2 regions of the Streptomyces sp. NPDC088246 genome follow, and region 2 is predicted to be linked to the other one. Evidence: predicted binding sites of a transcription regulator. Region 2 holds the regulator's gene; the other holds the start of a gene.
The links. Region 2 encodes HrcA, which represses chaperone genes, less so after heat shock. Its sites were predicted from a motif close to TTNGCACTCNGNNNNNCNGAGTGCNAA; they were not measured.
Positions count from the first base shown of each region.

Region 1: groES (co-chaperone GroES) is a predicted target of HrcA. The motif match lies at 1,207-1,233, and genes of this name have one in related genera.

Region 1 covers NZ_JBIURV010000012.1:118,144-124,818, reverse strand. Annotated here, with positions in the region: gene groL (chaperonin GroEL) at 1-646, opposite strand, end outside; gene groES (co-chaperone GroES) at 746-1,054, opposite strand; gene ACIPEK_RS18740 (DUF6234 family protein) at 1,382-1,864, shown strand; gene ACIPEK_RS18735 (polysaccharide deacetylase family protein) at 2,079-3,104, opposite strand; gene ACIPEK_RS18730 (methyltransferase domain-containing protein) at 3,187-4,452, shown strand; gene ACIPEK_RS18725 (hypothetical protein) at 4,468-4,833, opposite strand; gene ACIPEK_RS18720 (hypothetical protein) at 4,887-5,552, opposite strand; gene ACIPEK_RS18715 (class I SAM-dependent methyltransferase) at 5,654-6,274, shown strand; gene ACIPEK_RS18710 (VOC family protein) at 6,299-6,675, opposite strand, start outside.
Region 2 covers NZ_JBIURV010000022.1:9,832-16,506, forward strand. Annotated here, with positions in the region: gene hemW (radical SAM family heme chaperone HemW) at 1-968, shown strand, start outside; gene ACIPEK_RS27475 (DUF3097 domain-containing protein) at 1,089-1,910, opposite strand; gene ACIPEK_RS27480 (MBL fold metallo-hydrolase) at 1,936-2,658, opposite strand; gene hrcA (heat-inducible transcriptional repressor HrcA) at 2,856-3,872, shown strand; gene dnaJ (molecular chaperone DnaJ) at 3,873-5,009, shown strand; gene ACIPEK_RS27495 (nitronate monooxygenase) at 5,134-6,207, shown strand; gene ACIPEK_RS27500 (16S rRNA (uracil(1498)-N(3))-methyltransferase) at 6,204-6,675, shown strand, end outside.

The DNA.
Region 1 (6,675 bases), on a different contig from region 2:
GGTCGTCGAGGACGGCCTCCATACGCTCCTGGTCGGTCACCATGTACGGGGACAGGTAGCCCTTGTCGAAGGCCATGCCCTCGGTGAAGTCGAGGTCCAGACCGAAGGTGTTGGACTCCTCGACGGTGATGACACCGTCCTTGCCGACCTTGTCCATCGCGTCCGCGATGAGCTCGCCGACCTGCGGGTCCTGCGCGGAGAGCGCGGCCACGGCGGCGATGTCGCTCTTGTCGTCGATCGGTCGGGCGGTCGCGAGGAGCTCCTCGGACACGGCCTTGACCGCGGCGTCGATGCCCTTCTTCAGGGCGGCCGGGGAAGCACCCGCGGCGACGTTGCGCAGACCCTCGCGGACGAGCGCCTGGGCCAGCACGGTGGCGGTGGTCGTACCGTCACCCGCCACGTCGTTGGTCTTGGTCGCCACCTCCTTCACCAGCTGGGCACCGAGGTTCTCGTACGGGTCGTCGAGCTCGACCTCGCGCGCGATGGTGACACCGTCGTTGGTGATGGTGGGAGCGCCGAACTTCTTGTCGATGACGACGTTGCGGCCCTTGGGGCCGATCGTCACCTTGACCGTGTCGGCAAGCTTGTTGACGCCGCGCTCAAGGGCGCGACGGGCGTCCTCGTCGAACTTCAGAATCTTCGCCATGGCAGCTGAGCTTTCCTCTCAAACGAACTGCGCCCCCGGCCACCCGGCTGGTTATTCGCAGGGGGCCAGGGGCGCAGAACAGAAGCAAACGTGGGTGAATTACTTCTCGATGATCGCGAGCACGTCGCGAGCCGAGAGGACGAGGTACTCCTCGCCGTTGTACTTCACCTCGGTGCCGCCGTACTTGCTGTACAGCACGACGTCGCCGGTCTTGACGTCGAGCGGAAGGCGCTCGCCGTTCTCGAAGCGGCCCGGGCCCACGGCCAGGACGACGCCCTCCTGGGGCTTCTCCTTGGCGGTGTCCGGAATGACCAGGCCGGAGGCCGTGGTCTGCTCGGCGTCGAGCGGCTGGACCACAATGCGGTCCTCGAGCGGCTTGATCGCAACCTTGGTGCTGGCGGTCGACACGATCCGGTCTCCCCCTTCGGAGATCTCACGGGGTTAAGAGTCTTTGGATGGCGACCAGGTGGATCCGTCGTCGCGGGTGCCGGACCTGCCAGTCGCACAGTACTGCTGGCACTCTCCAGTGGTGAGTGCCAGCACCGAGACTATGACCGGGATTAGCACTCGGTCAAGCGGAGTGCCAATTCAGCCAGTCGTGGCGTCATGTGGACCCCGCTCGCGCACGGTGCGACGGGGCGCCGGCCGCATGCGGCGGTCCGGAGAACGCAAAGGTCCGGACGGCACAGGGACAACGCGGGGCCGGACCACACCGTTCCGTACGACCGTGGGTTCATGCTCGAACCTCCGTACCAGCCGTCGAACCCGCTGCCGCATCACCCCTCGGCCGCGCAGGACTCCTCGCGACCCGTGAACGGCTGCCTGGACGTGCTGCTGGGCCTGCTGCCGGCGGTCCTGGAGGGGGTGATCTGCATGGGGGCCCTCTATTACCTGATCCTCTTGCGGTGGGACCCCGACGGTCAGGAGTCGACGGAGCCACCGCCGATGGACTGGACGCCTGTCCTCGTCTTCGGCGGGATCGCCACGGTGATCTGCCTGTTCGCCGTGGTGCTGATCCGCGCGAACCGGCCCTGGGCGGGCGCGGTCCAGATCCTGGCCGCGCTCCTGCTGTGCGTGATGGCGGCGCTGATCGGGCACGAGGACTACCGCCGCTCGCACCCGGCGCCGGCCTCCGCTCCCCCGTACGATCCCGGCCGGTCCGGCCACCAGTGCCTCAGCGGTGGCGACAACCGCGAGTGCCTGGACTCCTTCAGCTGACGGCAGGCGATGACGACCAGCGACCCCGACCCCCCGTGGTCGCCGTGCGGATGCGCCTGCGGGCCCGCCGCGGGGGCCGGCTTCGGGTGGGTCACCTTCTGTGCGGCCTTGCGGCCCAGCCGTTCGATCGGGTCCACCGACTGTGCGCACCCGGCGGTGGCGGCCAGGAGCGCACCGGCGGTCAGCAGTCCGGCGAGCAGGCGATGCACCCTTCTCATACGTAGTCCTCCAGCCGGGCCACGGCGTACCCCTTGTCCGTGATGGTCTTCATGACCGCCCGGACCAGGTCGGCCATGCTGCCGCCCCAGTCCTTCCGGCCCCGGAAGTGCGTGAGGATGATGTCGCCGGGGTGCAGGTCCTGGTCCGCCTCGCGCCACTCCATGTGGTCCGGGAACGCCTCCGCGTTCCAGAGCGGTACGGCCTTGATGCCGCAGGACTTCGCGATGCGCAGTGTGTCCGCGTTGTAGTTGCCGTACGGCGGGCGGAAGAGGGTGGGCCGCTGCCCGTACTGCTCCTCGATGATGGCCTGCTGGCCGCAGATCTCGCTCTTCTGCTCGTTGTACGAAAGTCCGGGCAGGTAGGGGTGGTTGAGCGTGTGGTTGTTGAGGCCGGCACCCAGCCGCTGCATCTCCAGGAAGTACCCGTAGCTGTCGCGCACCAGGTAGTCGCTGAGGAACGCGCTGTACGGGATGTCCAGCTCGTCCATCATCTGCAGCAGTTCGGGATCCTTCTCGTCACCGTCGTCCATCGTCAGGAAGACGACCCGGTCCTTGGTCGGGACGGTGGTGAAGACCGGCGGCAGCGAGGCGTCGCCGCCGTTGACCTCGAACCCCTCGCGGGTGGTGATGTGCGGCTTCACGGCGGGTGGCGGGGGTGCGATCAGCGGTGGCCTGTCCAGCCTCCACTTCTTGGCGAGGGCCGCCCGTACGGCCGGGCCGAACCTCGCGTTCTCACGGAGCTTGGCGGGTGCGCCGCCCTGGCCGGCAAGCTGTCCGGGGCCCGCCCCCAGTCCGGGAACACCCGGCGGTCCGGCGGCAGGCCGGGCCCGGTGCTCGCCACCGTCGCCGGACCGGCCGCCGGCCTGGGAGGCACAGCCGGAGCAGACCGCGGCGACCAGGAGTGCGGCCAGGACCGCGCAGGCCGGCCGATGCCTGCCGGAGCCCCGCCCGCCCCCCGGTTCCGGCATGCCCGATCCGCTCCTTTTCATGGTTAATTTTTCCTTTTGTCGTACAAGTTGCATGGCGTCGCATCCTGCCAGCACGTGAGGGGCGCCCCGGCCCGACACCGCCACCGGGCCCGCCGGTCAACCCGGCTGGCTCACAATGGGGCGCGTGAACGCCTTCGCCCCGAACGACCCGTCCGACGCCGACGACAGGTCCGACGCCCCCGACCCGTCCGACCCCCTCGCCGCTTTCATGGCCCTGCGCACCCCCGAGGGCGCGGCGCTCCTGGACGGGCTGCGGTCCTACGACCCCGCCCAGGAGCTCACCACCGCCACCCGGCTTCGCCGCACCCACCCGGCCTCGCTGGTCTCGGCGGCGCTGGGGCAGGCGCGGCTGCGGCAGCGGGCGGTGGCGAAATTCGGTGCCGAGGACGCGTACCGGATGTTCTTCACACCGAACGGCGTCGAACAGGCGACACGTACGTCGGTGGCCACCCATCGCGCACAGCGGTTCGTGGCGGCGGGCGGGGTGCGGAGCGTCGCCGATCTCTGCTGCGGGATCGGCGGCGACGCGATCGCGCTCGCACGGGCGGGCATCTTCGTCCTCGCAGTGGACCGCGACCCGCTGACCGCCGAGGTGGCCCGCGCCAACGCCGCCGCGCTCGGCCTGGACGGTCTGATCGAGGTGCGGTGCGCCGATGTCACCGAGATCGACACCTCGCCCTACGACGCGGTCTTCGTCGACCCGGCCCGGCGCGGCGGCAGGGGCAGGATCTTCGACCCCGAGGCGTACTCACCGCCGCTCTCCTGGGCGACCGGCGCCGCACTCGAGGCGCCCCGTGCCGCACTGAAGATCGCCCCCGGCATCCCGCACGAGGCGATCCCGGCGCAGGCGGAGGCCGAGTGGATCTCGGACGGCGGCGATGTGAAGGAGGCGGTGCTCTGGTTCGGCGAGGGCTTCGCGGCCGGTTCCTACCGCGCCACCGTGCTTCCCGCCCGCGCCACCCTGTGGTCCGGCACCCCGCTGCCCGCCCCGCCCGTCGGCCCGGTCGGCCGCTATCTGTACGAGCCGGACGGCGCCGTCATCCGCGCCCATCTGGTCGCCGACATCGTGGCGCGGTGCGACGGCCGACTGGTCGACGAGACCATCGCGTACGTCACGAGCGACCAGCCGTACGACTCCCCGTACACCGCCGGGTACGAGATCACCGACCGGATGCCGTTCAACATGAAGAAGCTCAAGGCCCTGCTGCGGGAGCGGAAGGTCGGCGTCCTGACGGTGAAGAAGCGCGGCTCGGCCGTCGAGCCGGAGGAGCTGCGCCGCAGGATGAAGCTCCAGGGGCCGAACGCCGCGACGGTCTTCCTCACCCGGGTGGCCGGAGCCCCGACGATGCTGATCGGTCACCCGCTGACCGGACCCGCCTGACCGGCGGGGCGGCCATCAGGCCAGGTCGGTCAGGTCCTCGGCGTACACCTGCGAGAGCGGCTGAGGACCCACGTACTGCTGGCAGTTGCACTGCCCCGACTCGAAGCGGACCGGCTTCTTGGAATCGTCCCAGGCGGTCGGCACCTCGACCCGCTCATGGCACTTGCCCTGCTTGTCGTGCTTGGCGAGATGGTGCGTGCAGCCGCAGACCGGCTCCGGCGGCTTGTGGGCCGCTTCGACGGCCAGCCGCTCCTGCTTGGCCGCCTCCAGCAGCTCCAGCTTGCGGGTGTGCCGGTTGCGCAGCGCGGTACGGACGTTGTCGACGGCCCATCCGAAGCCGCCCGTCCAGAAGATGATGAGCACCCACCAGTACCACTCCATGTGACACTCCTCCCCCTGCGTGACTCATGTATCCGGTCAGGATAGGTCCGGGGTCAGCGGTGCGCGCCGCCCCCGACGGAGAACACCGGCTCCGGAGCGGGCGCTCCGATCAGCACCCGCAGCACCCAACGCCGGTGGGCGAACGCCTTGGTGATGCCTATCAGTCCGACGATCCAGCCGGTCATCCCGAGTCCCATGACCAGGGCGACCAGGCCGTAGGCCCCCCGGCCCGCTTCGACGGTCGCCGGGACGGCGATGCACGCGTACAGCCCGAGTGCGCACAGCGCGAAGGACATCAGCAGCCAGACGAGGCTGACGCCCGGCATCCGCAGCCGCGCATCGCGCACCGGATCGCGCTCCAACTCGCCCCAGGCGCCGAGCAGTCGGCGGATGTGGTGGTCGCGGCGCAGACCGATGACGACGAAGGTGATCGCGGGCACCGTGCAGCAGGCACCCATGCCGACGAGAATCACACCGAGCACGGTGCTGAAGACGTCGTACGACTGCTCGAACGTGACGATCGCCGAGCCGACCAGCGACCAGCCCACCGCACAGAGCGCTCCCCACAGCCACAGCACCGCCAGCCGCCCCGGTGAGACATGCATCTTCACCAACTCCCCGAGCACCACGGCCCGGTCGGCGAGCAGCGCCTCACGGTCGGGCCAGGCACGTATCTCCACGGGCGGTGGGGGCGGCGGAAGTTGTGCAGGGCTGACCATGGCCCCGACCCTATCGACCGGGCCCCCTCTCCCTGCGAGGGGGCACAGTGCGTCGGGGCCGCCGCAGTGCCATGCTGGGAAGGGACACACGGAGGTTCGCGATGGGGTTCTATGTCGAGCGGATCGTGCCCCGGATCGCCGATGCCGTCGGCGGAATGAAGTCGGCCGAGCCGCTGCGGCGCCGGGTCTGCGAAGGCCTGTACGGCGAGATCATCGAGATCGGGTTCGGTTCCGGGCACAACGTTCCGTTCTATCCGGATGCCGTCACCGACGTGGCCGCGGTCGAGCCGTCCGATCTCGGCTGGAAGCTGGCCCGTGACCGTATCGACGCGGGGCGCGCCCCGGTACGGCGTGCCTGTCTGGACAGCCGGTATCTGCCGTTCGAGGACGACACCTTCGACGGCGCCCTGTCCACGTGGACGCTGTGCACCATCCCCGACGCCGATGCGGCGCTGCGCGAGGTGCGGCGGGTTCTCAAGCCCGGCGCGACCCTGCACTTCCTGGAGCACGGGCTGGCGCCGGAGGAGGACGAGAACGTACGCCGCTGGCAGCGCCGCCTCGATCCGCTGGAGCGGCGGCTCTTCGCCGGGTGCCGTCTGACCCGGCCGATCGCCGAGATGCTGACGGCCGCGGGGTTCACGATCGTCGACCTGGACGTGTTCTACGAGAAGGGCGCGCCGAGGCCGATGGGCGCCGACTCGATGGGCGTCGCCGCGCCCTGAGGGGGCCGGTGCCGGGGGCGGGGTTCAGGCGTTGCGCAGCGCCTCGATGTCCAGCTTCCTCATGCCGAGCATCGCCTTCGTCGCCCGCTCGGCCTTCGCCGGGTCCGGGTCGGACAGCGCCTCGCCCAGCCCCTGCGGAACGAGTTGCCAGGACAGGCCGTACCTGTCCTTGAGCCAGCCGCACTGCCCCTCTTCGCCTCCCTCGGTGAGCCTGGACCACAGGGTGTCCACCTCTTCCTGCGACGCGCAGTCCACGGACAGCGAGATCGCCTCGGTGAAGGGGAACTGCGGGCCGCCGTTGAGCGCGACGTACTCCTGGCCGGCCAGCCGGAAGCCGACGGTCATGACCTTGCCCGTCTCGCCGGGCGCCGCCTCGTTGTAGTACGTCGTGTTCAGCACCT
Region 2 (6,675 bases):
GTCCGGTCCGTACGGTCTTCGTCGGCGGCGGCACACCGACCCTGCTGGCCGCCGGAGACCTGGTACGGATGCTGGGGGCGATCCGCGACGAGTTCGGGCTCGCGGACGATGCCGAGATCACCACCGAGGCCAACCCGGAATCCGTCGATCCGGCGTATCTGGCCGAGCTGCGGGAGGGCGGCTTCAACCGGATCTCGTTCGGGATGCAGAGCGCGCGGCAGCACGTGCTGAAGATCCTGGACCGTACGCATACGCCGGGGCGGCCCGAGGCGTGTGTCGCCGAAGCGCGGGAGGCGGGCTTCGAGCACGTCAACCTCGATCTGATCTACGGCACGCCCGGGGAGTCCGACGACGACTGGCGGGCCTCGCTGGACGCGGCGATCGGCGCGGGGCCGGACCATGTGTCCGCGTACGCGCTGATCGTCGAGGAGGGGACGCAGCTGGCCCGGCGGATCCGGCGCGGCGAGATTCCGATGACCGATGACGACGCCCATGCGGACCGGTATCTGATCGCGGACGAGGCGATGACCGCGGCGGGCTTCTCCTGGTACGAGGTGTCGAACTGGGCCCGCACACCCGAGGGCCGGTGCCTGCACAACGAGCTGTACTGGCGCGGAGCCGACTGGTGGGGCGCCGGTCCCGGGGCGCACAGCCATGTCGGCGGGGTGCGCTGGTGGAACGTGAAGCATCCGGGGGCGTACGCGCAGGCTCTGGCCGAGGGGCGATCGCCGGGGGCCGGGCGCGAGATCCTCTCCGCCGAGGACCGGCGGGTCGAGCGGATCCTGCTGGAGCTGCGGCTCGCGGACGGGTGTCCGTTGTCGCTGCTGGCACCGGCGGGGCTGGGCGCGGCGGGGCGGGCGGTGGAGGACGGGCTGCTGGAGCGGGTGCCGTACGGGCAGGGGCGGGCGGTGCTTACGTTGCGGGGGCGGTTGCTGGCGGATGCGGTGGTGCGGGATCTGGTGGACTGAGAGGGCGGGTGCGGGGCCGGGTGGGGTGCGGGTGCGCCTGCGGCGGGCCCGTTCCCCTGCCCGCTCCTTCCCGTAACCGGGGGCTCCGCCCCCGGAGAGGCCGGGGGTCCGGCGAAGGGGCTACCGAGGCGGCGCCGTCACGAAGTCGATCAGGTGCTCCACGGAGCCCAGCAGTGCCGGTTCCAGATCCCGGTACGAGCGCACCGTGGACAGGATTCGCTGCCAGGCCGCGCCCGTGTTCTCCGGCCAGCCCAGAGCGCGGCACACGCCCGTCTTCCAGTCCTGGCCACGCGGGATCACCGGCCAGGCGGCGATGCCCACGGACGACGGCTTCACCGCCTCCCACACATCGATGTAGGGGTGGCCGACCACCAGCACGTTCGCGTCCGAGACCTGGGAGGCGATCCGGGACTCCTTTGAGCCCGGGACCAGGTGGTCGACCAGAACGCCCAGCCTGGCGTCCGGGCCGGGGGAGAACTCGCGCACGATGGCCGGGAGGTCGTCGATGCCCTCGAGGTATTCGACGACCACGCCCTCGATCCGCAGGTCGTCGCCCCAGACCCGCTCGACCAGCTCCGCGTCGTGGCGGCCCTCCACATAGATCCGGCCCGCCCGCGCGACCCGGGCGCGCGCCCCGGGGACCGCGACCGAACCCGATGCCGTACGCGCGGGGCGTACGGGAGCGGCCGCCGACGGGCGCACGAGCGTGACCACCCGGCCCTCCAGCAGGAAGCCGCGCGGCTCCATCGGGAACACCCGGTGCTTGCCGAAGCGGTCCTCCAGGGTCACCGTCGGACCCTGGGCCGTCTTCTCGCAGCGGATCACCGCACCGCAGAATCCCGTGGAGACCTCCTCCACGACCAGATCGGGATCGGCGGGGACCTCGGGAACGGGGGCGGACTTCTTCCACGGCGGGGTCAGGTCCGGCTGGTAGCTGCGCATCGGATGACGATAAGACGACAACACGTCACGACACGCCGAAGAGGACGGCCAGTTGGTCACGCTGGTCCCTGACGAACGCCGCGTCCACCACCGCCCCGTGCCCCGGAACGTACACCGCGTCCTCGCCGCCCAGCGCCAGCAGCCGGTCCAGCGTGGCCGGCCAGCGGGACGGGACGGCGTCCCGTCCCGCCTGCGGTTCGCCGGACTCCTCGACCAAGTCGCCGCAGAGCACCACCGAGGGGGAGCCGGGGACGAGCACCGCCAGATCGTGGCTGCTGTGGGCGGGGCCCACATTCGCCAGCAGCACCTGACGGCCGCCGCCCAGATCGAGCGTCCACTCGTCGCGCACTTCATGGTGCGGGGCCACCAGCGCATCGACGGCCTCGGCCGCATCGTTTTCGGACACTCCGTGGCGCACCGCGGAGGCGTGCAGATCGTCCGCCCCGAGCTTCATCAGCCCGGCCATGCCGACTGCTCCGTACACCTGGGTGCCGGAGAAGGCGGCGGTGCCCAGTACATGGTCGAAATGGGGGTGGCTGAGTGCGATATGCGTCACCTTCCGGCCGAGCAGGGCCTGTGCCTGGGCCCGGATTTCCTCACCTTCGCGGAGTGTTGATCCGGTGTCGTAGAGCAGCACTCCATCCGCTCCGACCACCAGTGCGACTGTCGCATCCCATCCGGGGAGGCGCCGTCGGCCCACTCCGTGACCGAGTCGCTCCCAGCCGAACTCTTCCCAAGAGGCGTCCATACCGCGACGCTATCGGCAACGACCTGCGCAGTCTCGCGGTAGCGTGACCGGTCGCCCTTGCTAGGCCCCCACCCGGCCGCCGTACACTGGCCGGGGGATTGCTGGCACTCGTGAGGACAGAGTGCCAGGGGGATTCCTGGGAATGAAACAGGAACGGCCCGAGAACCACCGAGGAAACACAGCTGGAGGTGTGCGCGATGCTCAGCGAACGCAGACTCGAAGTGCTGCGCGCCATCGTCCAGGACTATGTCGGCACCGAGGAGCCCGTGGGCTCCAAGGCGCTCACGGAGCGGCACAAGCTGGGGGTCTCCCCGGCCACCGTCCGCAACGACATGGCGGTGCTGGAGGACGAGGGTTTCATCGCCCAGCCCCACACCAGTGCGGGACGCATCCCGACGGACAAGGGCTACCGGCTCTTCGTCGACAAGCTTGCGGGTGTCAAGCCCCTCTCGTCGCCGGAACGTCGTGCCATTCACAATTTCCTCGACGGCGCGGTCGACCTCGACGATGTCGTGGGCCGCACCGTACGGCTGCTCGCGCAGCTGACCCGGCAGGTCGCCATCGTGCAGTACCCCTCGCTGACCCGGTCGACGGTTCGGCATGTGGAGCTGCTGTCGCTGGCAGCCGCCCGGCTGATGCTCGTGCTGATCACGGACACCGGCCGGGTCGAGCAGCGCATGATCGACTGCCCCGCTCCGTTCGGTGAGACCTCTCTCGCCGATCTGCGGGCCCGGCTCAACAGCCGGGTCGTCGGACGCCGTTTCGCGGATGTCCCGCAGCTGGTGCAGGATCTGCCGGAATCCTTCGAGAGCGAGGACCGGGGAACCGTGTCCACCGTGCTCTCCACCCTGCTCGAAACCCTTGTCGAGGAGACGGAGGAGCGGCTGATGATCGGCGGCACCTCCAACCTCACCCGCTTCGGGCACGACTTCCCTGTGATGATCCGGCCGGTGCTGGAGGCATTGGAGGAGCAGGTCGTGCTGCTGAAGCTGCTCGGCGAGGCCAAGGACTCGGGCATGACCGTACGGATCGGGCACGAGAACGCCCACGAGGGGCTCAACTCCACGTCCGTCGTCGCGGTCGGCTACGGTTCGGGCGACGAGGCAGTCGCCAAACTCGGCGTGGTCGGACCGACCCGCATGGACTACCCCGGAACGATGGGAGCGGTACGCGCAGTGGCACGTTACGTCGGACAGATCCTGGCGGAGTCGTAAGTGGCCACGGACTACTACGCCGTACTCGGCGTGCGCCGCGACGCATCTCAGGACGAGATCAAGAAGGCATTCCGTCGGCTCGCTCGTGAGCTGCATCCGGATGTGAACCCCGATCCGAAGACCCAGGAGCGGTTCAAGGAGATCAACGCCGCTTACGAGGTGCTGTCGGACCCGCAGAAGAAGCAGGTCTACGACCTCGGCGGCGACCCGCTGTCCGCCTCCGGCGGCGGTGGCGCGGGCGGATTCGGACAGGGTGGCTTCGGCAACTTCTCCGACATCATGGACGCGTTCTTCGGTACGTCGTCGCAGCGCGGACCCCGTTCGCGCACCCGGCGCGGCCAGGACGCGATGATCCGGCTGGAGATCGATCTCGCCGAGGCCGCGTTCGGCACCACCAAGGACATCCAGGTCGACACGGCCGTCGTCTGTGTGACCTGCAACGGCGAGGGCGCCGCACCCGGCACCTCCGCCCAGACCTGTGACATGTGCCGCGGCCGCGGCGAGGTCTCCCAGGTCACCCGGTCCTTCCTGGGTCAGGTCATGACCTCGCGGCCCTGCCCGCAGTGCCAGGGCTTCGGTACGGTCGTGCCGACCCCGTGCCCGGAGTGCGCCGGCGACGGCCGTATCCGGTCGAGGCGCACGCTCACCGTGAAGATCCCCGCCGGTGTCGACAACGGCACCCGCATCCAGCTCGCGGGCGAGGGCGAGGTCGGCCCCGGCGGCGGCCCGGCCGGGGATCTGTACGTGGAGATCCACGAGCTGCCGCACTCGGTGTTCCAGCGCCGCGGCGACGATCTGCACTGCACGGTCACCATCCCCATGACGGCGGGCGCGCTCGGCACCAAGGTGCCGTTGGAGACGCTCGACGGCCTGGAGGAGGTCGACATCCGGCCCGGCACCCAGTCCGGCCAGTCGGTCCCGCTGCACGGCCGCGGGATCACGCATCTGCGGGGCGGCGGGCGTGGCGATCTGATCGTGCACGTCGAGGTCTTGACCCCGACGAAGCTGGACCCGGAGCAGGAGCGACTGCTGCGGGACCTGGCGAAGCTGCGCGGCGAGGAGCGGCCCACCGGCCAGTTCCAGCCCGGGCAGCAGGGGCTGTTCTCCCGGCTGAAGGACGCCTTCAACGGGCGCTGACGGCCCCCGCACACCGTTCCCCGCCGCCGGACGGGCTCGCCTGCCGAGCCCGTCCGGCGTTTGAGGACAAAATGGACCGCAGGCCGCGCACGCCGAGGCATGCAGGACGTGACACGATGCGGTCATGTCATCCGTGTTGACCGATCTCTGCCGGTATCCGGTCGTGCAGGCCCCGATGGCGGGTGGTGCGTCCTGTCCGCAGCTCGTCGCGGCCGTCGCCGAAGCGGGCGGGCTGGGCTTCCTCGCCGCCGGGTACAAGACGGCGGACGGCATGTACAACGAGATCAAACAGCTGCGCGGGCTGACCGGTCAGCCCTTCGGCGTCAATCTCTTCATGCCGCAGCCGGGTCTCGCCGACCCGAGCGCCGTCGAGGTGTACCGGCATCAGCTGGCCGGCGAGGCCGCCTGGTACGAGACCCCGCTCGGCGACCCGGACTCCAGCGGCGACGACGGCTACGAGGCCAAGCTCGCCATCCTCCTGGAGGACCCGGTCCCGGCAGTCTCGTTCACCTTCGGCTGCCCGACACGCGACACCCTCGACGCGTTCGCAGGCGTCGGCACGTACACCGTCGTGACGGTCACCACGCCCGAGGAGGCCCAGGCCGCCCAGTGGGCGGGGGCCGACGCGGTCTGTGTCCAGGGCATAGAAGCGGGCGGCCACCAGTCCACCCACCGCGACGACCCGCAGACCGACGGCACCGGGATCGGGCTGCTCTCCCTGGTGTCCCAGGTCCGCGAGACCGTACAGGTGCCGATCATCGCCGCGGGCGGGCTGATGCGCGGGTCCCAGATCGCCGCGGTGCTCGCCGCGGGTGCGGAGGCGGCGCAGCTCGGCACGGCGTTTCTCGTCTGCCCCGAGTCCGGGGCGAATCTGCTGCACAAGCAGGCACTGACCAACCCGCTGTTCGTACGGACCGCCCTGACCCGGGCGTTCTCCGGCCGCCCGGCCCGCGGCCTGGTCAACCGCTTCATGCGCGAGCACGGCCCGTACGCCCCCGCCGCCTACCCGCAGGTCCACTATCTGACGGCGGGGCTGCGCGCGGCGGCGGCAAAGGCCGGGGACGCCCAGGGCATGGCACTGTGGGCGGGGCAGGGGCACCGGATGGCACGCGAGCTGCCCGCCGGCCGGCTGATCGGACTGCTCGCAGAAGAACTGGACGCCGCACGGACGGCAGTGAGCACAGGGAGTACGCAGTGACCGCACCGGTCTTCGTCGTCGAACAGGTCCCCGACGGGCCCGAGTTCGTCCTGGAAGGACCCGAGGGACGGCACGCCGTATCGGTGAAGCGGCTGCACGCCGGTGAGGACGTCGTGCTGACGGACGGCCACGGCCGTTGGACGGAGGGCGTCGTCAGGGCCGCCGAGGGCAAGGACCGGCTCGTGGTCGCCGCACTGGCGACGGTTCATGAGGAGCCGTGGCCCGCACCCCGTATCACCGTCGTCCAGGCCTTGCCCAAGGGGGACCGCGGCGAGGTCGCCGTCGAGACGATGACGGAGACCGGTGTCGACGCGATCGTGCCCTGGCAGGCGTCGCGCTGCATCACCCAGTGGAAGGGCGACCGCGGCCTCAAGTCCCTCGCGAAATGGCGCAACACCGCCCGGGAAGCAGGCAAGCAGTCGCGCCGGGTGCGCTTCCCCGAGGTGGCGGACGCGCTGACGACCAAAC